DNA from 3 places in the Carnobacterium inhibens subsp. inhibens DSM 13024 genome. Region 2 is predicted to be linked to each of the others. Evidence: predicted binding sites of a transcription regulator. Region 2 holds the regulator's gene; each other region holds the start of a gene.
The links. Region 2 encodes NrdR, which represses ribonucleotide reductase genes. Its sites were predicted from a motif close to ACACNATATATNGTGT; they were not measured.
Positions count from the first base shown of each region.

Region 1: the regulator NrdR is predicted to act here: its motif matches at 2,755-2,770, upstream of nrdD (anaerobic ribonucleoside-triphosphate reductase).
Region 3: the regulator NrdR is predicted to act here: its motif matches at 5,984-5,999, upstream of BR65_RS07815 (deoxynucleoside kinase).

Region 1 is NZ_JQIV01000006.1:1,917,247-1,927,611, reverse strand. It holds gene nrdG (anaerobic ribonucleoside-triphosphate reductase activating protein) at 1-493, opposite strand, end outside; gene nrdD (anaerobic ribonucleoside-triphosphate reductase) at 480-2,693, opposite strand; gene BR65_RS10400 (methylated-DNA--[protein]-cysteine S-methyltransferase) at 2,885-3,412, opposite strand; gene BR65_RS10395 (tocopherol cyclase family protein) at 3,430-4,398, opposite strand; gene BR65_RS10390 (metal ABC transporter substrate-binding protein) at 4,525-5,532, opposite strand; gene proC (pyrroline-5-carboxylate reductase) at 5,921-6,736, shown strand; gene BR65_RS10380 (hypothetical protein) at 6,988-7,398, opposite strand; gene tadA (tRNA adenosine(34) deaminase TadA) at 7,733-8,257, opposite strand; gene BR65_RS10370 (helix-turn-helix domain-containing protein) at 8,380-9,243, shown strand; gene BR65_RS10365 (hypothetical protein) at 9,306-9,689, opposite strand; gene BR65_RS10360 (ATP-dependent Clp protease ATP-binding subunit) at 9,819-10,365, opposite strand, start outside.
Region 2 is NZ_JQIV01000006.1:2,457,981-2,468,345, reverse strand. It holds gene dnaI (primosomal protein DnaI) at 1-914, opposite strand, end outside; gene BR65_RS12890 (replication initiation and membrane attachment family protein) at 917-2,365, opposite strand; gene nrdR (transcriptional regulator NrdR) at 2,390-2,857, opposite strand; gene coaE (dephospho-CoA kinase) at 3,021-3,632, opposite strand; gene mutM (DNA-formamidopyrimidine glycosylase) at 3,649-4,488, opposite strand; gene polA (DNA polymerase I) at 4,556-7,216, opposite strand; gene murC (UDP-N-acetylmuramate--L-alanine ligase) at 7,545-8,873, opposite strand; gene BR65_RS13855 (DNA translocase FtsK) at 9,290-10,365, opposite strand, start outside.
Region 3 is NZ_JQIV01000006.1:1,391,019-1,401,383, forward strand. It holds gene fghA (S-formylglutathione hydrolase) at 130-963, opposite strand; gene BR65_RS07795 (S-(hydroxymethyl)glutathione dehydrogenase/class III alcohol dehydrogenase) at 964-2,085, opposite strand; gene BR65_RS07800 (winged helix-turn-helix transcriptional regulator) at 2,214-2,555, shown strand; gene map (type I methionyl aminopeptidase) at 3,087-3,842, shown strand; gene BR65_RS07810 (NupC/NupG family nucleoside CNT transporter) at 3,890-5,068, opposite strand; gene BR65_RS07815 (deoxynucleoside kinase) at 5,061-5,726, opposite strand; gene BR65_RS07820 (carbohydrate-binding domain-containing protein) at 6,096-8,003, opposite strand; gene BR65_RS07825 (DUF4956 domain-containing protein) at 8,003-8,677, opposite strand; gene BR65_RS07830 (polyphosphate polymerase domain-containing protein) at 8,683-9,432, opposite strand; gene BR65_RS07835 (glycoside hydrolase family 1 protein) at 9,779-10,365, opposite strand, start outside.

The DNA.
Region 1 (10,365 bases), 540 kb from region 2:
GTTGATTTGAACTCCCTCTAAACTGAAGCGTCAAATCTTTTTTAGCTAATTCAAACCGTCCATCCACAACGACATCGATTAGTGACAGCAATTCCAGTTTATCCTCCGATTCTTGCATCAATTCTTCCCATGTATAGCCAGTCCAAGACCAAATATCTTTTGTCTCACGATATTCCGAACGAATGCGTTTAGCTAAAGGAATTGCAACTTGTGTATTGAGAAAAGGTTCTCCTCCTAAAAGAGTTAAGCCTTGAACATAAGAATGCTTTAGATCAGCAATGATCGTGTCTTCTAGTTCTGTAGTATACTCCACTCCATAAGCAAAATTTTGTGCGATCTTATTGTAACAGCCTTTGCAGGCAAACAGACATCCGCTCATATAGAGACTGCATCTGACACCTTCTCCATCAACAAAATTAAACGGTTTATAATCCGCTATCCGGCATTGACTGTAATCTTTAGCCAGCCATTCTTTCGGTTTAGGATTCCTCATGTAGTATTTCCTCCCCGTTAACTGGCATATGTTTGACCCGAGCTGAAATCTCTTTGTGTCTTCCGTTTACCATCGGTCTAGCTTGAGGATTACCGAGATAACCGCACGTTCTTTTTACGACATCACAGCTGTCGGGATCGGTATTTCCGCATTGTGGACATTTAAATCCTCGCTCAGTCGGATCAAAATCTCCTTCAAATCCACATTTGTAACAATGATCAATAGGCGTATTGGTCCCAAGATATCCAATACGATCATAAGAGAAATCCCACACAGCTTCTAACGCTTTTGGATTTTGTTGCATATTCGGGTACTCACAATAATGGATGAAACCGCCAGATGTGTATTCAGGATAATCTTTCTCAAATTCAATCTTCTCAAACGGTGTTGGTTTTTTTCGTACATCGTAATGGAAACTGTTTGTGTAATACTCTTTATCAGTAATATCTGTCAGTACGCCAAATTTCTTTGTATCTAAGCGACAAAACCGGTCCGTTAGACTTTCACTGGGTGTTGAATACACACTAAAATGATAGCCATACTTTTCTCCCCATTGATCTGTGTGCTGTTTCATTTTTCTCAAAATATCCACTGTAAAGGCCTTGGCAGTTTCATTTTTTTCCCACTCTGGCCCAAAAAAGACTGTTGCAGCTTCGTATAGTCCAATATAACCTAAAGATACTGTCGCACGTTTATTTTTAAAGAGATCATTTACACTGTCTCCTTTTTTCAATCGTTTCCCAAAAGCGCCATATTCGTATAAAATAGGAGCATTTTCAGGTAATGCATCTTTTGTCCTTTGAACACGATAAACTAAAGCATCGTGACAAACCTTTAATCGTTCTTCAAATAGCTCCCAAAACATTGATTGGTTTCCTTTAGATTCGATAGCCACACGAGGCAAATTAAGTGTGACCACACCTAAATTCATTCTTCCTGAGTTTACTTCTTGACCATGTTCATCTTTCCATCCTTGTAAAAATGAACGACACCCCATTGGCGCTTTAAAACTTCCCGTTAACGCAACGACTTTATCGTACATTAAGACATCAGGATACATTCTTTTGGTTGAACAAGTAAGGGCTAATTTTTTTATATCATAATTTTGATCTTCGGGATCCAAATTAACGCCTCGTTTAAGAGTGAAGACAAGTTTTGGAAAAATGGCTGTTCTCTTTTCTTTTCCCAATCCATTGATGCGAACTAATAAGATGGAACGCTGAATTTCTTGTTCAAACCAATCCGTTCCCAATCCAAATCCTAACGTTGTAAAAGGCGTTTGTCCTTGAGAAGAATAAAGGGTATTGATCTCGTATTCCAAGCTCTGCATAGCATCATAAATGTCTTTTTTTGTTTTTTCACGGGCATATTGCTTTTGCTTTTCTTCTCCTGTGACCCATTCTCTTGCAGTCTGCAAATGTTTTTGATAGTTTAAACGACTATAAGGAGCTAATACTTCATCAATTCGATCTGCGCTGCATCCTCCATACTGACTAGAAGCCACATTGGCAATAATTTGTGCCATTTGAGCAGCAGCTGTTTGAATGGAACGCGGACTTTCTACCTCTGCATTCCCTATTTTAAAGCCTTCCCTAAACATACTTTGAAAATCGATCAAACAACAATTTGTCATTGGAGCGTATGGTTGATAGTCCAGGTCATGATAATGGATATCTCCTTTTTGGTGCGCATTAGCAACATGCTTCGGCAACAATTTAAGTCCCATAGATTTCGCAACTACTCCTGCAGTTAAATCCCTTTGAGTATTGAATACGTTGCTATCCTTATTCGCATTTTCATTTACTACGGTTTGTTCTTTACGTAAAAGATCATGGATAGCATAGTTTATATCCGTTGATTGGCTTCTTTCCAGATCGCGACGGGTTCTATAAACTAAGTAGGCTTCCGCTAATTCATGTTTATGGGCATCTATTAAAATATGTTCAACAATACTCTGAATTTCATAAATTTTAATATTGCTGACGAATCGTTGTGCTATTTCTTTTTTTACTACTTCAACGATCTCTTTTAGTTCCTGAATACTTTTTTCATCCGTTTCTTTTGTCAATGAATGATAGGCTTTCAACAAAGCTTCAAAGATTTTTTCTTCTCTAAATTCAACTTCTCGTCCATCTCTTTTCATTACTTTCAGCTTAAGTTTGTTCGAAGTTTCACAAAAAATATCATTATCCATAATCATTTCCTATCGCCACCCTATCCGTTCCTTTAAAACACTATATATAGCTATAAAAATAATTTTTAAACTATATATAGTATAAACGCAATCCTACATTTCGTCCATCATTTTAATTGTTATTAAAAGAAATATAAATAGATTATGCCTGGATCAAGGCATAATCTATTTATATTTATCCTATTTCATTTTCTTTCTTAGCATACTTTCCCTTGTCTTTTCTCTAAACTTAATAGTGTTTCTTTCATGTCTAACTTTCCTCGATAACCTGCTAACTTCCCATTTTTATGGATGACCCGGTGGCAAGGTACGACGATCAATAACGGATTTTTTCCAATTGCTGTACCCACTGCTCGAAAAGCTCCAGTCTGACCGATTTCAGCTGCAATTTCACCATACGATTTTGTTTGTCCATAGGGAATAGTGGTCAAAGCTTTCCAAACCTTTTGTTGAAATAACGTTCCCTTCACATCTAAAGGCAGCGTAAACGTAGTTCTAGAACCGTTAAAATAGTCTAAAAATTGTTGATGGTAGAGTTGTAAACCAACCGTATTTTCTACTAAAGTTGCTTTTGAAAATAATTTTGTTACACCATCCTCAAGTTCTCTCAGTGACTCGTTTAGAGAGCCTACAAAACAGAGACCATTCTCGGTTGCTGCTAGATAAAGGCTGCCTAAATCATATTCAAAAGAGCCGTAAATTATGTTCTGCTCAAGATTTTCCATTTCCTCACCTCATTAACCTAAGCTTCTACTATTTCAATACCTGCCAACTTACTTTCATCTCTATATATTGTATTTTGTTTCTTGTCTTTTAAAAGAATACTGATTTCTCCTGATAACCCTTCTTTGATCGCCTTATTCATACTCCCATTTTTAGGAGCGATGAGTTTACCAGAACTTGTAATCATTCCTTGAATAGTCAATTCTGCTTCTTTATTTTCAAGTACGATCAGTGCTGTATCTTTCGTTTGACTCACTATCTTGGCCGTACTCCCATTATAAGTCGCAAAACGATACTCTTTATCGTTCACTATTATATTGCAAATAAAGCCTTTAAAAGTGGTCAGGTAAAACGGGATATGTGCAATTGAAAAAAAGAGACTTGTACTTTCATTTTTAAAATGATTAGAGTGGATCCAAATGTATTCTTTTGGAAAAGAAGTGCCCCAATCTTTTTCAATATAACCTTTGCCATTCGTGAATTCAACTTCTTCATTATTGATCGTTAAAGTTCCTTGTAAGCGATGATTCATACTAATGACACCATGGTAACATTCCATCTTAGGAATATATGCAAATCCTCCCATAATTGAAGGAGACAGAATGGAAGTTTTTATATTTTGAAAAGTACCTAACCCTAATTTTCCTTGAACCGTAAACTGCTCATCTTTCAGATGGATAGAAACAAACGATTCCGTAAAAATAGTTTGTCCAATTTGAACTAAAAATGGATTATTTTGGTAACTAAACTCATCTAAACGATAACGAATATACCCTGTGTTTGTCGTTTTTTCGTTTTGCTCATTTAGCGTTACATAAATGTATTGGATAAAACTATGTTCGTCTCCTTTAAACAAATTCACACCAGGAATTAAACTAATGCTGGTCTTTTCATCAAATGAAACGTGCTTGTAGTACCATCCTTCAAAATAATTGTTTTTAGTTAAATCTCCTTGAAAAAGAATCGGATTTTTTATCTTATCAAACATTTAGCTATCCTCCCTGCCACCATTTATTTTGTTCTTCCAATGGTGTAAGACGTGTCTTTATCTTACTTTATTCGATAAAAGATAGCTAATAAATTGATGTTTTGCTTTATAGTTTCCATGGTGATCTTAACGGATACTTTTCTTTAATGATTCTAAATTATTTTTCATAACTTCGATATAATCTACTCCAGCATCTTGATCTGCTTGGCTGACTCCTTCTAAAGGGCTTAATAGAGCTAACTCAACACCAACTTCACTTGCCAACGTTTCGGCGATTTTAGAAGAACTATTATCTTCAAAGTAGATATACTCCATCCCTTCTTGATCGACTAATTCGGATAATTCAGCTAATTTAGCCGGACTAGGCTCTTCTTCGGATGACAAGCCTGCTATTGATACTTGATTCAAATCATATTGTTGAGCTAAGTAAGCAAAAGCTGCATGTTGTGTGACGAACGTTCGGTTCTCTGCCTCTTGAAAAGCTCCTCTGTATTCTTGATCTAATGCTTCCAACTTTTGATTATAGGCATCAGCATTAACTTCGTAACCTTCTTCATTTTCAGGATCAGCTTCAATTAGGCCTTCTTTTATGGTGTTCACTTCTTCTTGAGCAAGGACAGGATCTAGCCAAATATGTGGATCAATTGCATGACTGTGCTCTTCTTGCCCTTCTTCATCATGATCATGGGTATGCTCTGCGTGCTCATGATCTGAATCATTGTGTTCTTCAACTGCTTCATTCTCAATAAGGGTAATGCCTTCACTAGCATCAATAACGAGAACTTCGGTTGAATCAATAGTATCTAATACGGAAGGAACCCATGTTTCCATCTCTTCACTGTTATAAATAAACACATCTGCTTCTTGGATCTCGGCAACATCTTTAGCACTAGGTTCAAAATCATGCACTTCAGTTCCAGCAGGTAAAAGTAAAGATACTTCAGCCAAATCTTGTGCCACATTTTTTGTGAAATCATACATGGGATAAAACGTCGTTACTACTTTTATTGTCTCTTCTGTATGACTATTATCTGATGATGTATCAGCTTGCTCTGCTGCTCCACATCCACTCATGAATACTCCTACTCCTATTATAGATAACCCTATAGTTAATAATTTACTTGTTTTCATCATCAATAATCCTCCTGTAAAAAAAATAGTGCACTGTTACTTAAACTCGTATGTATTCAATGAATTTAATTATTACGCCACAAATCGTAATGGTTACGTTTTGTATAATACAGGATTATATTTATCGATGCAACCTTTATTTTTACTATCGATTTAGTTATAATATTTGATTGACTTCTAAAATTAAGCATGGTAAATTATTAAAGCACTGATTAAATCGTAATGGTTACGTTTTATCACAAGCATTTTTTCTTATAGAACTTCCCACAATAAGTTTTATTAAGAAGCTATTTTCTCTATGTTCATCTTAGTTATAACTAATGCTTTTTAATTTTGTCTTGTAAGTTATGGTAAAATAAACATATAAAAAGAAAAACTGGGAGTGTTCATCATGAAAGTAGGATTCATTGGAATTGGAAATATGGCTAGTGCCATTATAAAAGGTATGATCCAAAATGGGCATACCTCTCATCAAGATATTTACGTTCACAATACAACCAAAGAAACATTAGCCCTTTTCACTTCAGAAACTGGTACTCAAGCTTGTTCTTCTAATAAAGAATTAGCTGGAAAAGTCGATGTTTTAGTACTTGCAGCTAAACCAAATGTTTTCCCAACTATTTTGGCAGAAATTAAAGATGAAATTGCTGCTCATCAACCTTTAGTTGTATCTATTGCTGCTGGAACATCCCTTCAAAAACTATCAGAACTATTAAATGACGGCAATGAAACAGCTATTATTCGAGTAATGCCTAATCTAAATTCACAAATCGGAGAAGGAATGACTGCCATATGTGGAAATGACTACACTACTTCTCAACAAAAAGAATTTATCTTCAATATGTTTAAAGCTATTGGTGAAGTTGTTGAATTACCTGAAAAAGATTTTAGTACTTTCACAGCAATTGCCGGCAGTTCACCTGCTTTTGTCTTTTTATTTATCGATTCATTAGCCAGAGCTGCTGTTAGAAATGGTATGTCTAAAGAAGTAGCTACAAAAATTGCTGCTCAAGCTGTTCTTGGAAGCGGAAAATTAGTCTTGGACAGTGAAGAAACGCCATGGAATTTGATTGATCAAGTCTCTTCTCCAGGTGGAACAACTGTTGAAGGAATCCTAGCTCTGGAAGATGCTGGTTTTATCTCTTCAATTACAAAAGCAGCACAAGCAGTGATTGATAAAGATCAAGAAATGATGAAACACCACTAACTGTTCCATCTTAAAAAAACACTAAAAAACTTCAACGACGTTTGTGTCATTGAAGTTTTTTAGTATAGATACTACGTGTTACCTTTCTTGTTTTATAAATGTATAAGTTCAGCTTTTCAAAAATTAGAGAATTTAACTTTATTTATTCAAAAGTACGTTTTCTAATCGTGATAGGTCCATTTAATAAGTTTATTTTCTCCTTAATGCAGGTAAGGTCCTTTCAGTCTAATAGTCTTTTTGGATTATGCTAACTACTTATATTTGTTATAATCTGGAAAATCATTTTTAGATAGAACCCAGTAAATAGTTCCCTCTGTTGCTTCATCTTCATCATAAGGAATCAAAATAATGGCATTGTCTATATCTTTCTTGTCTGGGAAAACAAACGAGTAAATTTTATCATCGAATTCTATTTTCTTATAACTAATATTGTTTTTAAACCCAGTACCCGTTTGCTTATAAGATACAGTCCAATCATCAGTTCCCTCAGAACTAAAGGTGATAGATTCATCCATTACATTTATAATCATTTGTTTCCCATCGGAATTTTCTGCATACCATTTACCTTGTATGTCTTTTGAACCTTTACACCCAGTTAAGAATATCAACATAATTCCTAAAAACATATACATCACTAATTTTTTTCTTTTCTTATTAAACAAAAGAATACCTCCTTTTTTAGAACTCTTCTATCATAACCCGATATTTATATTATTTTCAAGTTGATATAATCTGTATTAACCAAAACCACCTTCCAAAATAAGAATAGAAAAGTTAATTTAGTTTTTTCACATTAGACCTTTACAGAATATGAGAGTGGGACAATAAGCGTTTAGACCCGAATCACTGGAACGAATAAGCGCAGTATGGTCATCGACCATCGAGCATTGTTCGCGAAGTGGACGTCGGGTCTGCTTTTTTGGAGCATGTTTTAGAATAAACAGTCGTATATAAAGAAGTGGCTGGGATTTTTGTCTTAGCCTCATCATTATTTTTTTATAATTGGCTGTCGTCTTGTTGTAGTTTATTTGCTTTTCTTTGTGCTTTTTCTTCTTTTTTTCGTCTTCTTAATTCTCTAAAAAAATCGCTTAATAATTCACTGCATTCTTCCTCTAAAAGACCTTTTTCAATTTGTACTTGGTGATTAAAACGCTTATCATCTAATAAATTCATCAATGTTCCAGCAGTACCGCCTTTAGGATCACTAGCTCCATAATAGAGTTCTTTGATGCGTGATAAGATCATTGCACCACTACACATAGGACAAGGTTCTAGTGTCACAAATAATTGAGCCTCTTCTAAACGCCAATTTCCTAAGTGGCGATTAGCTTCTTTAATGGCCAAAATTTCTGCATGAGTTGTTGCATCGTTCGATTCTTCTCTTATATTATGACCTCTGCCAATGATTTTTCCATCCAACACAACTATTGCACCAATAGGAACTTCTAATTTCTCTTTTGCTTTTTGAGCTTCTTTGATCGCTTCTTGCATAAAGTACGTTTTTTCTTCTGCAGTTAACATTTCTTGTTCCCTCGTTTATTCTTTTCTTTATCATAGCATAATTCATCTACAAATTTATTAAAAAAATGATAGAATGAACGTATAGAACATTTGTAACTGTTTTCATTCAAAGGAGTGCTTTTATGAATTTTAATCAACTTAAGTCTATTTACCCATCTGCTTTTTTGACAGATGATTCGAATAATGATCAGAATTACTTGACCTTCCCTTATCAAAATCAATGGATCCATTTTGATAAAAAACAATTGACCTCTTCAGAATCAAAGCTGCTTCACCTTATTTTAAATAAAGAAACAGACATAAAAAATCCAGAAAATCCTCAGTCAAAATGGTATGATTTTTTAATAGAAAATAATTCTATTCTACCTGCTGAATCTGGAAATTATCGAATTATCCAATTTAATATAAAAAAAATGGATACTAATTTTAATAAGAAATTATGGCTAAATGCATTTAAAAGTTTTTTTGAAAATGTAGAAGCTGCCTTTTTTATCAATGACCATTATGGTCTTTTGATTCAGCACTATTCAGGTTATTCACTAAACCAAGATGAGACGATAGGTATTTTACAAACTTTAGATGATGATTTTTCGATAAAAACAAAAGGTTATATTGGTCAATACTGGTCTATTTCATTAGAAATAAAGGATATTTTTAACGAAGAGCAAACTATTTTTTTCAATCAGCTGGATAAAAGCAAGCAAGTATTTTCATTACCTGATATAGCACTAAGTTATTATGCTTCTGAAGCTCTATTTAAAAGTCCGATTATACAACAATTAAAAGAAGAACTCATTTCTCATTCCGAAATAAAAGAACTCATTACCGCTATATGGCTAAACCAAGGAAATATCAGCTTAGCAGCTAAATATCTTTACATCCATCGCAATACTTTACAATATCGACTAGATCGTTTCTATGAAGAGTCTGGTCTTTCATTAAAAAACAGAGATGATTTGCTGCTTTGTTATTTATTAACAATCTAAAAAAAATAATCTACTGCTAATGAAAAAAATTAGCGGTAGATTATTTTTTTATAACAATAGTATTATTTTTTAAATTTATGTTTTAGCCCTTTTTTTTGGTGTTTAAACTCATGTTGTAAATCTGATTTTTTATCCATAAGTGTTTCTTTAAAGTCGTGTGTAGTATCTTTTAGGTGTTCTCCATAAGAGCTCATACTGCCTCTTAAATCAGACACTTTATCTACCACACCCAATAAATTAGCAACTTCCATATCAGATAAATCATCAATTACACTCATAGCATTTTCGTTGCCTTTTAATTTATCTTTTACGAAATATCTAGCTCTTTTACGATTCATTTTAGACTCAATTTTTTCCATTGCCATATTTGAAGAAGAAACAACAATAGCCCCAACTGTAAAAAGTGTTCCGAATCCTATCAATAATGCTTTTGTCGAATTTTTCATATTTAGTCACTTTCCTTTCCTTATTTCTTTAAATTTATCATAGCAGAAAGAAATATAAAATACGAATAAAAACGTCTACCATCTTATACGATAGCAGACGTTTCTCTAACTTTACTTTAAAAAAACAACTTAACTATTTTCACTTGAAGTTACTGTTTTGTTGTTTCTTTTTATTGAATCTTTTACAGTAATACGAATCGTTCCTTTTGAAGCACCGATTGTTACTTGATCGCCGATTTTAACTCGACCACTTAGCAACTCTTCACTCAATCGATCTTCTACTTCCTTTTGAAGTGCACGACGAATCGGACGTGCTCCATATTCAGGATCATAACCAGCTTTAGCAATCACATCAATTGCTGCTTGAGTAATTTTTACTTCAATGTCCATTTCTTTTAGTCGTTTAACAATAGTTTGAGCCATTAGTTTTACGATTTGAGTCAATTCTTCTTTTTCTAAAGAATGGAAAACAATAGAGTCATCAATACGATTTATAAATTCTGGTTTAAACATTTTTTTCAATTCTTCCATTATTCGTTTTTCCATTGCTTTATGATCTTTTTTATTGTTTGCTGTACCAAATCCTACAGATTTTTCATCTCTTAGAGCTGTTGCACCTAAGTTAGAAGTCATAATCATGACTGTATTTTTGAAGTCCACTTTTCTTCCTTTGGCA
Region 2 (10,365 bases):
CGATTCGTTCCAGTCATCTTAACTTCTTTTGCTAAATAACGAACTCTTTCCATGATTCTTTTCGCTTTTAGCGGCTCATCTTCGCCTCTTTGTGTGACTCTTAAATGTTCTTCTTCAAGCTGTTTCATATCGAAGTTGGAAGAGAAAAAAGTAGGCAGCTGTTCTTGCATGCGATATTGTAAAATAACGCCTAATACATCATCGCGTATCCAACTCGACATAGAATCCGCACCAATATCATCTAACATTAATATAGGTGCTTTCTTGATAAACTCTAGTTTTTCACCTGTATTGTTCTTACCAATAGATTGTTTCATTTCAACTGCAAATGATGGAAAATGCATTAAAGTAGAAGGGAACCCATTTTTAGCCAATTCATGTGCTAGCGCTCCTAACAAATAAGTTTTACCTACACCAAATGATCCCTGTAAATATAAGCCTTTATGAAATTCTTTGGGCTTAGTTAAATAAGCATCAATAAAATCATAGACCTCTGAAATAGCATATCGGCGTTCATCTGTTAAATCAAAATCTGCTAATTTAGCATTTCGTACATCTTTAGGCATATCCATTGAATAAATCCGATTTTTGATTTCTAATTCTTTTTGTTTAGCGATCAATTCAGCCGAAGGTACATAGGTCACGTCAATGTAATGATAATTTAAAACTAATTTAGGATGGTAACCAGGAGCCATCATACCTTCTTTTAATTGAAATTTCTTTTTTTCTTGTACATATTCATATAATTTAGCATAACTTTTAACAATGGCTTCATCATCCAATTTTTGACGATTGTCTGCAATAAATTGCGTCACATCGGGATCATCTAAAACTTCTTGAATGAGTTCTTCATATTTATCCGTTAAATTTCGATCTTTGATCATTCGCGTCAAGCTTTCACCAATATCCTCCATTATTATTCACCTTCTTTGCCAAAATTTTGAATTCTTTTCAACCGTTCCATAAACGCTTGTTTCTCTTCTTCACTCATCGGTTTTTCTTCCATTTGGTTATTTTCTGCTTTGGCCCAATCTGGAAGAGTTTCTTTTCTTATCGTGGTTTGATTATTGTAATTACCTTTACTTCTGTTTTGTGTGTAAGTCTTATTACGATTTTCTTGTTGTTGTTTTTTTTCAGCATTTTCTAAATACATTTTTTTAACCTTTTGAATCGCTTCTTCAGGTGCTACTACCTTTTCTTGCGCCCAGTCATTGGCGATCTTATAAGCTAATTTTTGGTCAAGCGTTGGGTTGTTTTTCACAACTAAAATGTAATGAATCAAAATATTGATCACCGCTGTTGGCAAATTAGCTTTCTTCACGATTTCTTCTAAAGTCCATTCTTCAGGTTTTGTTACAAAACCGCCTTTTTGTTCTTTAATAGAATTCATAAAATCATAAGGGCTTATTTGCTCACTTACTTCAATGACCGCAATATCTTCTTTAGTTAATCCTTTTTTCATAAGATCATTTTCACGCGTTTTTTGCTGATTTACATCGATCTGGATATCTTTTTCCACCACGTCTTTTAAAGAAATATTTTGTTGGTTTTTATTATGATAATCATCATATACTAATTTCTTTAATTTTTTTTCATCAATGGTTCCAGTTTCAATATCTGATGCATTAAGAATAAATTGTTGCATCGTTAATTCGTCTAAACCATATAACGTGTGCAATACAAGAATCGTTTCCTCTATTTCTTTTGTAATGGAAGAACGATTGATGTATTGCTGATTTAAACCTGAATAAAAAAATTTCAAATCAAACGTTTTCGGATCAACTTTTGGATTAGAATTGGCTGTTTTTCCAATATATGAAACAGGCTCTTTTAAAAGTTCCTTTTCTCTTTTTAGTAATTCAGCGTCAAACTGAAACACGTCTAAAAATGACTTAGTGATTTCTTGAAATTTCTGTTTGTCTATCTTTTCTACAATGAATCGTTTTCTCAAATTTTTAAATTTTCGTTCGCCAACTCTTTCTAATAACAATAAACTTAATAAATCATCTTTGAAAAATACCTCACTAGTTTGAGGAGCTTGCAATTCATAGATCGTTAATTTAGTCGTATCTGTTTGGACATAGGTTTTAAGGAGACCTATCGCTTCTAACTTGATCCTAGCTTGATAGAGTTCAGGGATACCGATATTTAACACTGTCAGCAATTCCGAATGCAGAATTCCTTCACTCCAATATTTTTCTTCTTCTATTTCAGTCCATAATGTCATATAAAGGCTATATGCAGCAGTGCCAATCAAAGGTTGATACAAAAAAGTGAGAATTTTTTGATCAATATCCGATAGTAACGCATTTTGTTTTACTAAAAACCCATCTTTAGGACTTAAGTTTTTCCATGGATATCCCAAAACGATTCACACCTTTCTGTCTCACTAATTTTTTTCAGCTTTTTTTCTTTCAAATTCTTGAAGTTCTTTAAGAAAGACACTCATATCTTTAAATTGACGATAGACACTAGCAAAGCGGATATACGCTATTTCATCTACATCAGCTAATTTTTCCATAATGTATTCTCCAATAATAGCAGAAGAAACTTCATTTTCGCCTAACCCTCTGATTTGATTTTCTACTTCATCCACTATTTTTTCAACTTGTTCCATTGCTACAGGTCGTTTTTCACAAGAACGAATCAACCCTCTTAAAATTTTTTCACGATTAAATTCTTCTCTGGTTCCATTTTTTTTGATCACTAAAAGAGGTGTTTTTTCAACCCGTTCAAATGTAGTAAATCGAAAACTACAGGCTTCACATTCTCTTCTTCTACGAATGGCACGTCCATCATCTGCTGGACGACTATCGACAACTTTAGAACCATTATTTTGACAGCGTGGACATTGCATTATTATCATTCCTATCTTAAGTGCGTCTTATCTCTGCACTAGTTTTGTACACAGTTATTTACATTATTATACCATACAACAATCACAGATAAAACCGGTTAAAATCGGTAAAAAAGAGCAAAGAATAAAGCACTGATACTTTATTCTTTGCTCTTTTCAATTTTTATTTTATGCATGAATTGGGTTTTATTTTTTCAATCCACTTTAAAACTTGTTTTTTTGTATGTTCAACTGTCCCATTATTATCAATTATAATATCTCCCAGAGTTATTTTTTCTGAAATAGACAACTGAGCAGCAATTTTTTGCAATGCTTCATTTCTTTCTATTCCATCTCTTTTCATTAAACGGTCTATTTGAGTCTCCGGTGTTGTAGCTACTACCATGATTTGATCAACATCATCTTTATATCCAGTTTCAAAAAGCAGAGGAATATCTAATACAATAACAACAGGATGCTGTTTTAAGTAATCATCTTTCTTAGTCATAATCCATTGCCGTATGTGTTGAGATAACATTTCGTTTAACTGCTCTCTCTCTTTTTCATCATTAAATACGATTTTTCCCAGTTCAGAACGATTTAAAGTACCATCAGGTAGAATAATTTTATCACCAAAATAGGCTTTTAATTTATTTAACCCTTCTGTGCCAGGTTCTACTACTTCTCTAGCACCAATATCTGCATCTACAACAGGGTAACCCTGTTCCTTAAACAATTTACTAACAGTTGACTTGCCAGTAGCAATACTGCCAGTTAGCCCTAAAATTACAGTCATATTATCCCCTCTTTATTTAGTAATCAATGTCTAATTGCTGGCAATTAGGACAAAAATGAGTTCCTCGTTGAGCTACTTTTATTTTTTCTATAGGCGTTCCACATCGAATACACGGACTTCCTTTTTTACCATAAACCGCTAATTTCACTTGAAATGTCCCAGCATCTCCAAGTGCATTTTTATAAGTGCGAATCGTCGTTCCACCAGCTTTTACAGCATCCCCTAAGACTTTGATAATGGATTCATGCAACCTTGAAACTTCATTTTTACTTAAGCTATTTGCAGCTCTCATCGGATGGATCTTAGCTACAAATAAAGCTTCATCTACATAAATATTTCCTAATCCAGCTACAATTGTTTGATCCAATAACAGAGGCTTAATAGACCGTTTTTTAGTTTGTAGTGTAGTATAAAATGTCTTTCCATCAAAAGCTTCTTTAGTCGGTTCAGGACCAAGTAGCCTTATACCTGTCGTACTAAACTCTTTTCCTAAAGGAACAAGTGTCATCCGACCAAATTTCCGTACATCCAGATAACGTAAATCTCTTCCGTCTGTTAAATGAAAAACGATATGTGTATGTTTTTTTAAAGGTGCTGTTGAATTTTCTACCTCATACTTACCTTCCATACGCAAATGAGAAACCAAAGCCCAATGTTCAAAACGGAAAATAATGTATTTTCCTCGTCTATCAAACTCTATGATCGTTTCTCCAACTAAAAGCTGTTTAAATTCTTCGCTATCGATAGATCCAGCAACGATACGGTCCCAATAAACATCTACTGATTGAATCGTTGCGCCTAATACAAGTTGTTCTAAACCTTTTCTAACCGTTTCAACTTCTGGTAATTCAGGCAAATTTTTACTTCCTTTCTATCTAAAAAATGTTTCTGCTATAACTGAATATAGCAGAAACATTTCCTTCTTATTTCGCTTCGTACCAGCTTTTCCCGCTGTTGCTGTCTACTTTTAAAGGAACAGATAATTCTACTGCACCTTCCATAACTTGAATCACTAGTGCTTCAAGTTGTTCAAGTTCTTCTTCAGGCGCTTCAAAAATCAGTTCATCATGAACCTGTAATAGCATAGTTGCTTTCATATTTGATTCTTTTAATTTTTTATCCATTTTAATCATAGCAATTTTGATGATATCTGCTGCACTACCTTGGATTGGTGTATTGATAGCCGTTCTTTCAGCAAATGACCGTAAATTAAAGTTTCTAGAATTGATTTCTGGCAAATAACGGCGACGTTGGAAAAGTGTTTCGACAAAACCTTTATCTTTTGCTTCTCTCACAATATCTTCCATATACGTTTTAACGCCTGGATATTTATCAAAATACTTATCGATAAATTTTTGTGCTTCTTTTCGGCTAATTCCTAAATTTTGTGATAATCCATAGTCACTTATACCATAGACAATTCCAAAATTAACCGCTTTAGCTCTGCGACGCATCTCTGAAGAAACTTCTTCGGGAGAAGTGATTCCAAATACTCGCATGGCAGTACTTGAATGAATGTCTTGTCCCTCAATAAAAGCTTCTTTTAACAAAGGATCATTTGATACATGTCCCAACACACGCAATTCAATTTGTGAGTAATCGGATGCGAATATCTTCCATCCTTCATGACTAGGAACAAAAGCTTGCCTAATTTTTCTACCTTCTTCTAATCGAATCGGAATATTTTGCAAGTTTGGTTCCACAGAACTTAAACGACCCGTTTGAGCGATTGTTTGCATATAACGTGTATGGATTTTCCCCGTGTTTTTATCAATCACTTTCAATAAACCTTCTATATAAGTGGATTGGATTTTCGCTATTTGTCGGTAATCTAAAATATGTTCTACAATCGGAGCTTGTTCTCTCATTTGCTCTAAAACATCAACCGCCGTTGAATAACCTGTTTTTGTTTTTTTTATGACAGGATAACCCATCTTCTCAAATAAGATTACACCTAATTGTTTTGGCGAATTTAAATTAAATTCTTCTCCAGCCAATTCGTATACACGCTGCTCGATATCCTTTAACCGAACGGCAAATTCTTCTTTCATTTCCATTAACCTTTTGTCATTCACTTTTACCCCAGTAAGTTCCATCTCAGCCAATACGATGGATAAAGGCAATTCCATTTCATTGAATAACTCAGTCTGCTCATTTTTTTCCAAATTGTCATTTAATTGTTTGCTTAAAATACGTATAGCTTTTACTTTTCTTGCAACATGATCATATGTCACTGTTTTATCTTCTGGAATGCCAATTTTAGCGCCTTTTCCGTAGACACTTTCATCAGAAGAAACCTCATAATAGTCATGTTCTGTGGCAACTTCAGATAAGTCTTTGCTGTTGTCTTTTGTATTCAACAAATAAGAAGCTAACAAGATATCAAAATTGATTGAATTCATCTCAACTTGTTGTCTCTTCAAGGCGACATAAGTTCTTTTAGCATCAAATACCTGTTTCTTAGCATCCAATTTCTTTGCCCATTTTTTAAACTCTTCTGATGCAAAAACTACTTCAGGTTCTGAAATATAAATTTGTTCATCATTGCCCCAGCCTATACAAAAAATTGGCGAAATGTGGTAATTATCACCTATTAATTCTACATAAAGAGCCATATCATCGCTAAACATGCTCTCTGTAATTTCTGTAACTACTTTATAGGAGATCTCTTCTTTTTGATTGTTTTGTTCAGCATCATATTCAGTAGTATCCAACTTGCTCAAATGAGAATTAAAATCCATTTCTTTATAGAAAGCAATTAATTTTTCCATATCAGGTCCAGAAAAAGCTAAATCATCAATACCAACTTTTATTGGAGAATCAGTATTGATCGTTGCTAACTTTTTGCTTAAAAATGCCGTCTCTTTTTCATTGATAAGATTCTCTTTCATCTTACTTTTCTTTAATGCATCAATATTTTCATAAATTCCTTCAACAGAACCGTATTCTTTTAGCAATTTAAGAGCTGTTTTTTCACCAATCTTTGTTACACCAGGTATATTGTCAGAAGCATCTCCTGCTAACCCCTTCATATCAATGATTTGCAACGGGCTGATACCCATCTCCTCTTGAATCGATTCAGTTGTATATTCTTTTAATTCACTGACACCTTTTACTGTAATATCTACTCGCACATTTTCTTTTGCTAGTTGTGTTAGATCTCGATCTCCAGAAATAACGACTACATCGTACTCTGCCGGATCAACTTGTGTTGCCAGAGTTCCAATAATATCATCTGCTTCAAAATTTTCTAATTCGTAATGTTTAATTCCGAATCCTTCTAATAAATCTCTTAAGTAAGGCATTTGTTCGGAAAATTCACCTGGCGTCTTAGACCTACCAGCTTTGTAATCATCAAAAAAGGCATGACGAAATGTCGTGTTTCCTGCATCAAAAGCCACTAATGCATGAGTCGGTTTTTCTTTAGTTAATACACTATCAATCATATTATGGAATCCATACAATGCATTAGTGTGTAAACCATTTTTATTTTTCATTCTTTCTAATTGAGAATGCAATGCAAAAAAAGCTCTATACGCCACACTATTTCCATCAATCAATACTAATTTTTTCTTATTACTCATATTAAAGCTCCTTTTAGTTTCTGCTTTTTAATTATCTTATTTTATGAACCATTTTAATCAAACTTGTCATTATTATTCTAACAAAAAAATTGGTAGATAGCGAACTTGCTTATCATTCTGATAAAATTCTATTTGTTGTTTAAAAGATTAAAATGAAACCTAAATGAGCTATTCCTCTTTTAGGTTTTGACATCATCTTTTTAGCGTCTTTTAGACTCGATTTAATTTTAAGAACAGAAGATAAAAACTATGTTACATCTAAAATCGATACCTACTGTATAATGATGTAAAAAAGGTCTGAGACGATTTTTGTCTCAGACCTTTTTTACTATTTTGTTAATGACGAATGACTTAGTAATGTCTCGTATGCTAATTCAAATTTTTGAACATCACCTGCGCCCATAAAAATAGCAACAGCATCATGATGGCTCAATAATGGCGACATATTTTCTTCACTCAATATAGTCGCTCCATTATCAATTTTATTGACTAAATCTTGTATCGTTATATCTCCTTGATCTTCACGTACTGATCCAAAGATATCACACAAATAAATAGAGTCAGCTAAATTCAACGATTCTGCAAAATCACTTAATAATGCTACTGTTCTAGTGAATGTGTGAGGTTGGAAAATAGCAATAATTTCTTTATCAGGATATTTTTGACGTGCTGCATCAATTGTCGCACGGATTTCAGACGGGTGGTGTGCATAGTCATCGATGATGACCATATCTAACATTTGTTTTTCACTAAATCTACGTTTGACACCTTTAAATGTTTTTAAGTTCTCCATTACACCCTCTTTATCAATACTTTCATATTGACAAATTGCGATTACGCTAAGTGCATTTAATATATTGTGTTTACCGAATGTTGGAATTTCAAAATGACCATAAAATTCGTCTCTTACATATACATCAAAACTAGAACCTGTTGTTGATCGGGTCATATTTTTAGCTTGGAAGTCATTGTGATCTCCAAATCCATAATATAAAACAGGAACATTCGCTTGAAGTTTTTGTAACTGCTCATCATCTCCACAAGCTACAATAGCTTTTTTCACTTGATTAGCCATTGATTGGAAAGCATCAAATACGTCATTGATACTGCTGTAATAATCTGGATGGTCAAAATCAATATTTGTCATAATAGCATAATCTGGACTATAGGCTAAAAAGTGACGACGGTATTCACATGCTTCCAAAATAAAGAATTCTGCATCAGGGACTCCATGGCCAGTGCCATCTCCAATTAAGTAACTTGTCTCTTTAAGTGAACTTAAAACATGCGCTAATAATCCTGTAGTACTTGTTTTCCCATGCGAACCTGTCACGGCTACACTGGTAAATTGTCCAAGAAATTGTCCAAGAAAATCATGGTAGCGAATAACCGTCAGGCCTAATTCATTTGCTGCAACAATTTCTTCATGAGTATCTGGAAAAGCATTTCCAGCAATAATAGTTAAACCTTGATGAATGTTCTCTTTACTAAAGTTTAAGATAGGAATTTTAGCTTCTTCAATATTTTTTTGGGTAAAGAAATATTTTTCTATATCAGAGCCTTGAACTTTAAATCCTTTATCGTTCAAAATCAATGCTAGAGCGCTCATACCTGAGCCTTTAATACCAACGAAATGATAAATTGTTTCTTTATTCATTACTTTATTTCCTCCATATTCATACTTGCGCTTTTTTAATAGTAGTATTTGAAAGTGACTATTTTTAGTGTGTCTTGTACCAATCTAAACATTTATAGTTAAATAAACAAAACGATACAATAAAATAAGCCATCATCATTTTTTCACCATTAGATGAGATGATTCGCTTATTACTTGTTGGAAAAGACAAATTTACAACGAATTTAGTATACCATGAATTAATTTAATAGCCCACTTAAAATGTTCATTTTCCTCTCACTCTTGGCAGAATAAACAATTGACAACGAATTCAATTAAACAATTGACATAGATTGTTAATAGTATTTTTTGAATATGAACTAAATACAAGTGTATTTTAAACAAAAATCAAAAACCAAGAGAATAAACGAAGCTTCTCTTAGTTTTTGTTTAGCAATTTATAAAAATTTTTCTTCATAGTCAGCTTTTGTTAAAAATACTTCTCGTGGTTTTGATCCTTTGTGACCAGATATAAAATTTTCATTTTCTAGCGATTCAATTAGATTGGCTGCTCGATTAAATCCAATTTTAAATTTTCGTTGGAGAGCAGATGCAGAAACCTGTCCTTCTGAAACAATGAAAGGAAGGACATCTTCAAATAGTTCATCTTTTCCCTCGACCGATTCTAATTTCATCATCAGTGATTCCGGTTCAAATAGATAATTTGCAGATCGTTGGTCTTTCACATGTTTAACAATACGCTCTATTTCTTTTTCAACATACGTTCCTTGCACACGAATTGGGCGTCCTGATCCATTTTCTTGGAACAACATATCTCCTCTTCCAAGTAGTTTTTCAGCTCCACCTGTGTCTAAGATCGTACGTGAATCAACTTGACTCGATACCATAAAGGCTACCCTAGTCGGAATATTATTTTTTATAGTTCCTGTAATAACATCCACACTTGGACGTTGTGTAGCAACAATTAAATGAATTCCTGCTGCTCTAGCTTTTTGAGTAATTCTAGCAATTGAATCTTGTACATCGTTGCTAGCCACCATCATCAAGTCAGCCAGCTCATCAATGACAATGACAATATAAGGCATCTTCAACCCAAAATCTTCATGTTCTTCAGCTTTTTCATTAAATCGTTGGATATTACGAACACCTGCTGCAGCTAATTTTTGATAGCGTTCTTCCATTTCGTTTACTGCCCATTTTAAAGCTTCACTAGCTGCTTTAGGTTCAGAAATGACTGGTGAAAGAAGATGAGGAATTTCATTATAAGGAGCTAACTCAACTGCTTTTGGATCAATTAAAAGCAATTTCACTTCACTTGGTGTAGCTTTATACAGCAAACTCACTAAAAGTGAATTGATGAAAACACTTTTACCTGAACCTGTTGCTCCAGCAATCAATCCATGTGGCATCTTATCAATAGTAGAAACAACAGCTTCACCTGCTATATTGACTCCAATGGCTACCGTTAAAGGAGAAGTACTTTCTTTAAACTCTACACTTTCCATAACTTCTG
Region 3 (10,365 bases), 1.1 Mb from region 2:
CATATTTTTTTGCATTCAAAAACACCTTCGATTTAGTATTGTCTTGAATATACCATCTCGAAGGTGTTTGCTATTGTTTCGTTAACTTGTGTTAGATTTATACTTAATAGAAATCTCTAAGTCCGTTCATTATTTTTTCAATTCATTCACATGAAATTGTATATGTTCTTCTATAAATGTCGCGATTGTAAAGTAACTATGATCGTATCCTTTTTCCGACCGGTAAAAGACCGGTTTATCACCTGCAGCTTTTAAAAATTCTTTTTCTTGCAATTGTACTTCATAAAAATTATCGGACATGCCTTGAGTAATTAGAATAGGAGGAACTTTTTCAGTTTGTTCTATCAAACTTGTTGAATCCCATTCTTGCCATGAAGATTCATCTGAACCTAAATAGGCTGTGAATGCTTTTTGTCCCCATGGTACCTGTGAGGGATTTAAAATAGGAGCGAATGCTGAAATTGAAGCAAAACGATCCCGTTCTTTCAAACCCATCATGATCGCTCCATGTCCACCCATTGAATGTCCCATGATACTTTCTTTTCCCGAGAAATGTGGGATCAGACTATAAACTATTTGGGGTAATTCTTCTGTTAAATAAGTGTACATTTGATAATTTTCAACCCAAGGATCTTGTGTTGCGTTTAGGTAGAAGCTTGCACCTTTTCCTAAGTCCCATCCTTCATCATCAGGTACCTTGTCTCCCCTTGGAGAGGTATCTGGAATAATCACGGCTACTGTCTGATCTGCAGCAGCTTTTTGAAAGCCGCTTTTTTGACTAAAATTATCATCTGTACATGTCAATCCAGATAACCACCAAATAAGCGATAGTTCCTTTTCTTCAAATGATGGCGGCAAATAAAGGCTAAACACCATATCACAATTTAACACTTTGGAAAAATGATGGTATTTACGTTGCTCTCCTTGAAAAGAGAGATGCATTTCAAGTTGTTCGACAACCATTTAATCACTCCCCTCATACGTTAAAATAGTGCGGATTGATTCACCTTTGTGCAATAAATCAAACGCTTCGTTAATATCTTTGAATGCTAAGTGATGCGTAATAAACGAATCTAAATCAATTTCACCATCCATAAAATCTTGAACCATTCCTGGCAACTCCGTGCGCCCTTTTACTCCGCCAAATGCTGACCCGCGCCATACACGGCCAGTTACTAATTGGAATGGACGTGTGTGGATTTCTTTCCCTGCACCGGCTACACCGATGATAATACTTTCTCCCCATCCTTTATGACAGGCTTCAAGGGCAGATTTCATTACTTCAACGTTACCAATACATTCAAAACTGTAATCTACACCACCATTTGTCATTTCTACAATAACTTCTTGAATTGGTCGATCATAATCAGCGGGATTAACGAAATCAGTCGCTCCCATTTGTTTAGCTAATTCCCATTTATCAGGATTTAAATCTACAGCAATAATTTGTTTTGCATTTGCTTTCTTTAATCCTTGAATAACCGCTAAACCAATTGCTCCTAATCCAAATACTGCTGTGACAGCACCTTCTTCGACTTTTGCAGTATGTTTAACAGCTCCAAGACCAGTAGTGACTCCACAACCAAACAAACAAACTTTGTCTAAAGGAGCATCTTCATCAACTTTTACTAAATTAATTTCATTAACTACAGTGTATTCACTAAATGTGCTCGTTCCCATGTAATGGTAGATAGGTTCTCCATTGTATGAAAATCTTGTAGTCCCGTCAGGCATTAATCCTTTTCCTTGAGTTTCCCGAACTGCACTGCATAAATTGGTTTTACCAGAAAGACAGAACTCACATTTTCCACATTCTGGTGTATATAAAGGAATGACATGATCCCCTGATTTTACAGATGTTACTCCTTTACCTACGGATACAACTATGCCCGCTCCTTCATGTCCTAAAACAGCTGGGAAAATTCCTTCTGGATCTTCTCCTGATAAAGTAAATGCATCTGTATGACAGACAGATGTGTACAATATTTTTACTAATACTTCATTTTCTTTTGGTTCTTCTACATCAATTTCAACGATTTTAAGTGGCTCATTCGGGCCAAATGCGACTGCTGCTTTGCTTTTCATACTTTTCCTTCTCTCTTTTAAACTGTTCTTTATAGTAAGCCTATTGTATTGTACAATGATTAAAAAGTTAATACTGATATTTTTGTCACTATGAATTTTTAAACTAATTATTGAGAAAGAAGTTGATTATGTTGATCACTTATAAAGATAAAGAATTTTATACAAGTAAAGATCTAGCTCTCTCTGTTATTGGCGGGCGCTGGAAAATTGCGATTATTTGGGCATTACTTCATGAATCTCCCTTACGTCTGAGTGAATTGCAGAGACAGTTTCCAGATATCAACCAGAGAACGTTAATTCGGCAATTAAGAGAACTGGAAGAAGATAACATTATTCACCGAACCATTTATCCGGTAGTACCTCCCAAAGTTGATTATATATTAACCGATATTGGTTTAAGTCTAGAGCCAGTTGTAACAACCATTTGTGATTGGGGAGATCTTTTTCAGCAGTCTTTAAACTCGAATTAAGACTATCATTTAGTACGTGTTTTAATAAAATATTGGGTTATTTTTCACTGCTACGTTCTAAGATTCTCATTAGTATACTCACATACAAAACAAGACGCTCACCTTTCTTACTTTAACACTATCAGACATAATGAGAAATGTGAAAGGAACAATCCTATTTTCTTATTATATAAAATAAGTGCTAAAATTAGTAATTATCTTGAATAATATATAATCACTATGGCAATAACTGTAAGCCATCTATCCAGACTACTATTTCAGTACACCTCTAATTTTACTTTTCTTTAGACCATCTTTTAAGATTAGTCAATTCGAAAGGAACAACGATTCAGTGTATGTAATCTACTGTATCATTGTTCCTTATTTCTACTAGTGCAAAAATAGCAACTCGTTAAGAATTATAACCAACTATTAAGGTAAAAAAAAAGTATATAAAGAAGCTAAAGTAATTATTGATCATATCCTTTATATTTTTCAAAAAAACCTATATTATTAGGTATCGATTTAATTATACAGAAAAGAGGAACTTACTTGATTACATTAAAATCACAACGCGAAATTGATGCCATGGATGAATCTGGAACAATATTAGCAAACATGCATATCGCTTTACGCGACTTTATCAAACCTGGCATAACGAGCTGGGATATTGAAGAATTCGCTCATAAATTCATCTTGGATAATGACGCAATACCTGAACAAATTGGATTCGAAGGCTACGAATATGCAACATGCATTAGTATAAATGATGAGATCTGTCATGGTTTTCCAAGAAAAGAAGTCCTCAAAAATGGAGATTTGATCAAAGTTGATACTGTCATTAATTTGAAGGGTGCTTTATCAGATTCTTGTTGGAGTTATGTGGTTGGAGAATCAAACCCTGAGAAAGATCATTTAATGGAAGTTACTCTAAAAGCTATGTATAAAGGTATTGAACAGGCAAAAGTTGGAAACCGTATAGGAGATATCGGTCATGCTATCCAAAGTTACGTTGAAAGTGAAAATTTATCAGTAGTTCGAGAATTTTTAGGTCATGGAGTCGGGCCGACATTACATGAATCTCCTGACGTTCCTTCCTATGGACAACCAGGTAAAGGACTACGCTTGAAAGAAGGTATGGTTATCACTGTTGAACCCATGGTAAACACTGGATCATGGAAATCAAAAATGGACGATAACGGATGGACCGCTCGAACAAAAGACGGAGGTCTAAGTTGCCAGTTCGAACATACATTAGTAATTACAAAAAATGGGCCACGTATTCTAACTTCTCAAAATAATCAATAAAATAAGATGACTCCCAAATGTTAGACTTTGGGAGTCATCTTATTTTTTTATAAAAACAATCCGATAAACATAGCTGATAAAATAGGAACGATAAAACCGCCAAACATCCCTCTTAAAGCTAGTTTAGATAAATCATTTTTTCTAGTTGGTGCAAAAACTGATAAACCTGTTACACAAATCGCAATACTAGAGAATGCTCCAAAACTACCAACAGCCACAGATATCATCGCTATTGCTCTTTCGGACAATTCAGACATCATTGGAGCAAAGTCAGCATAAGCGACAAACTCGTTGATTGATAATTTGGTCCCTAGCAGTTGGCCAGCTAACATTGCCTCCGTACCACTTAAGCCCATCAACCAACCGATTGGCATAAAGATATAGCCTAGAACCCCTGTAAAACTGGTCCCTACTAACCCTAAAATACTATTCAATAATGCCACAATAGAAATACCAGCAATCAAACTCGCACCGATACCTAAAACCATTTGAAGCCCATTGTTGATTCCTTCGGCCATGGCAGAAAAAAGAGAGGTACTCGAGCCTTTACGATCTAAAGTTACATCAGTTACTTTACTAACTTCTGTCTCAGGCGTTAAGATTTTAGCTACCAGTAATGATCCAAACGGTACTAAAGCCGTTGTAATCAATAACCATTTCATCGGAATACCTAATAAATTATATCCCACTAAGATAGAAGCCGACATAGATCCCATTCCTGCAACTAAAACTGTCATCAACTCTGATTTTGTCATATCAGGCAAATATTTTGCAACTAAGAAAGGCGCTTCTGTCTGCCCCAACAACATATTTGCTACAGCAACAAAAGATTCTGCTTTTTCAGTTCCTAACAACTTTCCAACTGCTCCACCTATGATTTTAACGACCCAACCAACTACACCTAAGTAGCCAAGGATCCCTGTCAAAGCAGATAGGAAGATAATAACACCTAATACATCAATGAAGAAGTATCCTCTTCCAAATAAATCGCCAAACACAAAAGATAGTCCTTCATTCGCAAAACTGAATAGTTTCGTTACACCTGCAGCTAACTGTTCAATGATCCAGCTGCCTACAGGAACTTTAATTAAGAACAAAGCCAACACTAATTGAGCTGCTAGCGCAACTCCAACCGTACGCTTATTAATTGCTTTTTTATTGTCTGATAAGAGAAATAAAATCCCTAACATGACTATAATGCCTAAAACTGTTATTACTCTACTCATTGATTCTACTCTCCATTTCAACTAACTTTTCTTTTACTAATTTCACCACAAAATCCGCGTCTTCACTATTATTGATCACATCGATTTTATCAATATTGATCACTAAAACATCAGATTCTTTATAGTGATGAGTGACCCAATTATCATAACCTTGCCAAAGAGCTTTGTAATAGTCCATTAATCCTTGATCTTGTTCAAAGTCTCTGCCTCGCAAACCGATTCTGTAAAGAATCGTTTCAAAGGAGCCTTGTAAATAAACCATTAAATCTGGAGATTTTTTAGGCAGTTCTTGTAATTCTTCCATCATGTTGTTCAATAATTTTTCATAAATACTAAACTCTGAAGCTGAGATACGTCCTAACTCTGTATTTACTTTGGCAAAATACCAATCTTCATAAATTGAGCGATCCAACACATTATTCTTGTTGTGTAAAGCTTCTTTAATACTTTTAAAACGACTACTTAAAAAATCTAATTGCAATAAAAACGGGTATCGTTTTAAATGCTGTTCCTCTTCACTTGCTGTGTAAAATAAAGGCAATATTTCATTGTCATCTACATTCTCATAGAATACCTCACTGTTTAAAGATTTTCCTAACAGTTCAGCTACACTTGTTTTTCCTGCTCCAATCATTCCACCAATTACTAAAATCGCCATCTACCCCTCTCCTCATTGCATGGAAAAAGAGTAGCATAATTCAGCTACTCTTTTTCCATCTCATTACTAGTTGTTATCTTAGTAGTTTCTAGAAATCGTACTGCTTAAATTTTTTGTTGCATCTTTTTATGTAACTATTTATAGTTTATGCAGTAGTTCATTGCTTAACCATCGATTAGCTCCTTAGCTATAATACTATGATATGAAAATTATATCAACCTGAAATTATACCATATGTGCTAATTACGAAAAAATAAACACCATATATTGTGGTTGCGCATTCAAAACATCCTATAGACTAAAAAATAGACAAGCCTTAGGAATTTTCCTACTGACTTGTCTATTCTATTTACTTCTTAACTAACTAGGTTAAGGCATGGTTGGTATACTGCCTGTATCTCCTTCACTTGGTTTTTGCATGTCACCATTTGGTTGCATGTTCTTGTCACCAGGCTGTTGCATTCCGCCCCCCATTTGTCCTGTTGTAGTGCCCACTGTTGTTGATACTGATTCAATTGGAACTTCAAAAATTTCATCATTAATGGATAAAGTGTATGTTTCATCTACTGCTAAATCAGCAGAGCTGAACTGTACAGAAGTGAAACTTTTATCTGCTGTCCATGATAAGAGAACTGTACCGTCTGCATCGCTTAATTCAATTTTGCTACCCGCTTCATAAGTTGTTTCAAATCCATAAAAAACACTTACTTGACTAGAACTGTCTGCAAAAGTTACTGCCATTCCAGAGCTTCCAGCAGCCATTAACGTTCCGCCAGTTATCACAGCCTCTCCATTTGAATCAATTGTTCCGTTACCATCATTTTCTGGTCCGCTAACAGTCGTCACCCCTCCAGAAATTTCAATCGTTCCGTTTGAATCTAATCCATCACCACTGCTGTTCACTGTCAATGTACCACCAGAAATGACCAATGTATTTTCACTGTAGCTGCCAGATTCACCCGGTCCGGCTGCTTGTTCAGTTGTTGTTGAAGTCCCACCAGATACATTTACTCCGTCATCACTAGCTACAACGTTTATTTCTCCATTACTGATTGTAATCGCCTTACCTTCGATTCCTTCATAACTTTCTGTAATAGCAACACTCGAACCACTTAATTGCAAATCATTATCAGCATGTAAGCCATCGTCTCCGGCAATTAATGTGAGCGATCCTCCTGCAAGTGTCAGATTTCCATCAGTATGCACTGTATCATCAGCCGCATCAATTGCAATCGTGCCATCATTAATAATCAACTCGCCGGCTGCTTTCAATCCTTTGGTACTGGTTGAACTGATCTCATCGCTATCCGCATTTTCTTCTTCATCTGCTGCTTGAGCAAAGAAATCCATCCCTTCTTGTGTTTTTGCTACTGCATTGGCACTCCCGCCACCTGCTGTAATGTCAAATGTTCCGCCATCAATTTGAAGTAGCGTTTCAGCTTGAATACCGTCTTGCTCTGCATCAATAGTAAAGTTACCTCCGGCTATATAGACAAAACCTTTGCCTTCTTCATCTGCATTATCGGACTGAATACTATCTGTTCCGGTTTCAAGAGTAAACGTTCCATCTTTGATTTTCACTGCATCTTTTCCTGAAAGTCCTTGGCCTGCTGCAGTAATATTATACGTACCACTTACGACGATTAATTCATCTTTTGATACGATTCCGTGATTCGTATTCGCATGTATCGTTAAACTACCAGAGCCGTTAAATGCCAAATCAGCTTTACTAAAAATTGTTCCATCAATACTAGTCGCATCGGCATCCGTATCAAGTGTTGCTGTACTTCCAGCTTTATCAGTCAATGTATTTTCTGATCCTTCTGCCAATGTCACAAAGACTTTATCAGCTTCTTCGATCAATAAAGGAGCACTTGTTGAGGAGGTAATATCTACTCCGTCAAAGATCAAATGAACTTCTTCAGTATTCGGGGCCGTTACTTTGATTTGACCATCTGAAAGAGTTCCGCTGATCAAATATGTTCCACCAGTTGTAATTGTAACAACATTACCATCAACCGTTGCTCCTTCTCCGCTGCTTGTGTTCTGATTGTCAGCCAATTGGATAGTAGTAGAATCAGCCTCGTCATATCCGACTTCAAGATCATCGGAACTAAATTCTAAATCATAATCTACTGTACTTTCTACAGTGCCAGACTCAGTTGCTGTAGCAGAATCTGCACTTTGACTAGTGCCAGAAGCGGTTGATTGGCATCCGGCTAACATCACCAAAACAGCTAGTGATAAAAATGGTGTGATCTTCGTCTTTTTTTTCATTAGAGTTCTTCCTTTCCAGCTAACGAGCGTCCACAGATAATTTCTAAATTTCCATTTCTGCAACGCAATGCGTCGATTAATTGTTTTTCCTGATTTTGATCTTTCAATTCGATCGTATATTCAATCCGAAACAGACTGCCCATATTGGTAGTCTTTACTCTTATCATCTGATAACTGGACAAGTATTGTTCGAAGATATCATCAAAAACAGCGCTATAATCTAGATTTTCTGGAATTGTTATTTTTAACAACCGAACCCGTTCACCCATTTCGCCAAAGCTGGAAAGATTTAATCCAACCATTGCGCCGCAAATAATCAAGGCAAATACTACAGCAAATCCAATATACCCCATTCCGGTTGCCAGCCCAACGGCCATTGCCAGAAAGATGCTGCTGATTTCCTTAGCTGAACCTGGTACAGAACGGAAACGAACTAAACTAAATGCCCCCATTACTGCAACACCGGCTCCAACATTTCCATTGACCAGCATGATCACCATTTGTACCATAGCTGGTAATAGAAATAGAGTCATGACGAAACCTTTAGAAAATTGATTTCTATACATATAGGTCCATGCTATAAATCCTCCTAAAACCAAACTTGACACCGTACAAAGTAGAAAACTCGTGATTGAAAACGCAGATGTACTTTCCATATATAAACTATTAAACAACTCACTCATGCACTATAAACCTCTCTTTCTCTTGCTTCCATTATTGGTTCTTCTTGTTTTTTCAAATAATCTTTATACCCATTTGCATATTTCGAAAATTTTGCTGGGTAAATTTGTTGCTCGGATAAGATACGAGCAAGCCATACAGGCATTGCCCCGCAAATTTTTATTTCCATCAATAAGTGATTTTCCGGTAAAATCGGCTCTCCATAAGATCCAGATGACAAAGAAAGATCATGCGTGCGGTATAAAATTTCTTGATCAAATGTAATCCGGACATCGTTATCCAATTTCCCAATATAAGCTAGTCTTTTATAAGACAAATACATGGTTGGTTTTAAGTCTGGATAAAAAGAAAGAATTGACTCAAATTCATGTACCTTTTGATCATTGTTGATCGATTCCAGCTCATTTTGATGAGCTAAAAATCTTTCAGCATTTTTCAATTGCATCTTTGTTCTTCTTTTATAGACGATTCCATCAAATTTTTTCTTGATCTCCACATAGACTGAATCTTTTTTAGTTGGAATACCATAACTACGCAATCGAACTTTTTCTTTGTAGAGCGGTTTACTCATTGAATGCCGTATCAAATACCAACTTGGGGTATCATAGTAAATATTTGTAATCAAATGCTTGCCGTATTGATCCAGCTCCATATACGGTCTAAGCTCTATAAGCAATTTATTCCATTGATCATACGTAATTAAATACTTTGTTTCCTTTCGTTCAAAAACACTTTGATAGTTAGTCATATTTATTACCTCCTTACTCGATGGATACAATATAAAACTTGAACCTTAATTGAACCTTAAGTCTAAAATTTTAAAAGCAGATCTGTATGTCAGAAGCAACGCTAAGGCAACTAAAGAAATTCATCTGCTCTTCATGATAAAGATCTTAAAAAATATTGAATCGATGACATAAAAAGAAGAATGGCCCAATTTTCTTGAAGAAAATTGAGCCATTCTTTATTAAAGTTAGAGCTGGTACTTTTTATTGTATCAGCTCCCTTTTATTCGTATTCCTGATCGACAGACAAGCAGGCTGACATAATAAATCAGCTTACATCATGTTTTCCTGACTCTGATGCTTCTTCTGTCAGGTTCTGTCAACTCCTTCAGACAGACACTTCCCATCTGTTTTAATGACTTCTTTGAACCATTCATAACTTTTCTTCGGAACTCTTTTCATGTCTTTCAGATCATGGTTATCCCGGTTCACATACACTAATCCATAACGTTTACGCATGTCTCCTTGTGAACTCAAAATATCGATCAAGCCCCATCCAAGATAGCCCATTACTTCTACTCCGTCGATGTACATAGCATCATACATGGCTAATAAATGTTTCTTATGATAGTCGATGCGATAGTCATCTTCTATTAGATTCGTTCCATCCCACTCTTCTTTCACTCCAATACCATTTTCAATTGGAAAGACGGGTAACTGATAGCGCTGGTACAATTTGTTTAACACATCTCGGAATCCAAGTGGATCAATCTGCCAGTTCCATTCCGTAGTATCTAAATGTGGATTGTCTAATCTACCGTAATCCATATACTCATTTGGAATGGTTCCCGCTGGAATCTTTTCAGCACTGATGGTTGACGAAGCATAATAACTAAAACTTATAAAATCATTCTTCTGATTTTGAATTGTTTCTAATTCTCCAGGCAATATGTTCA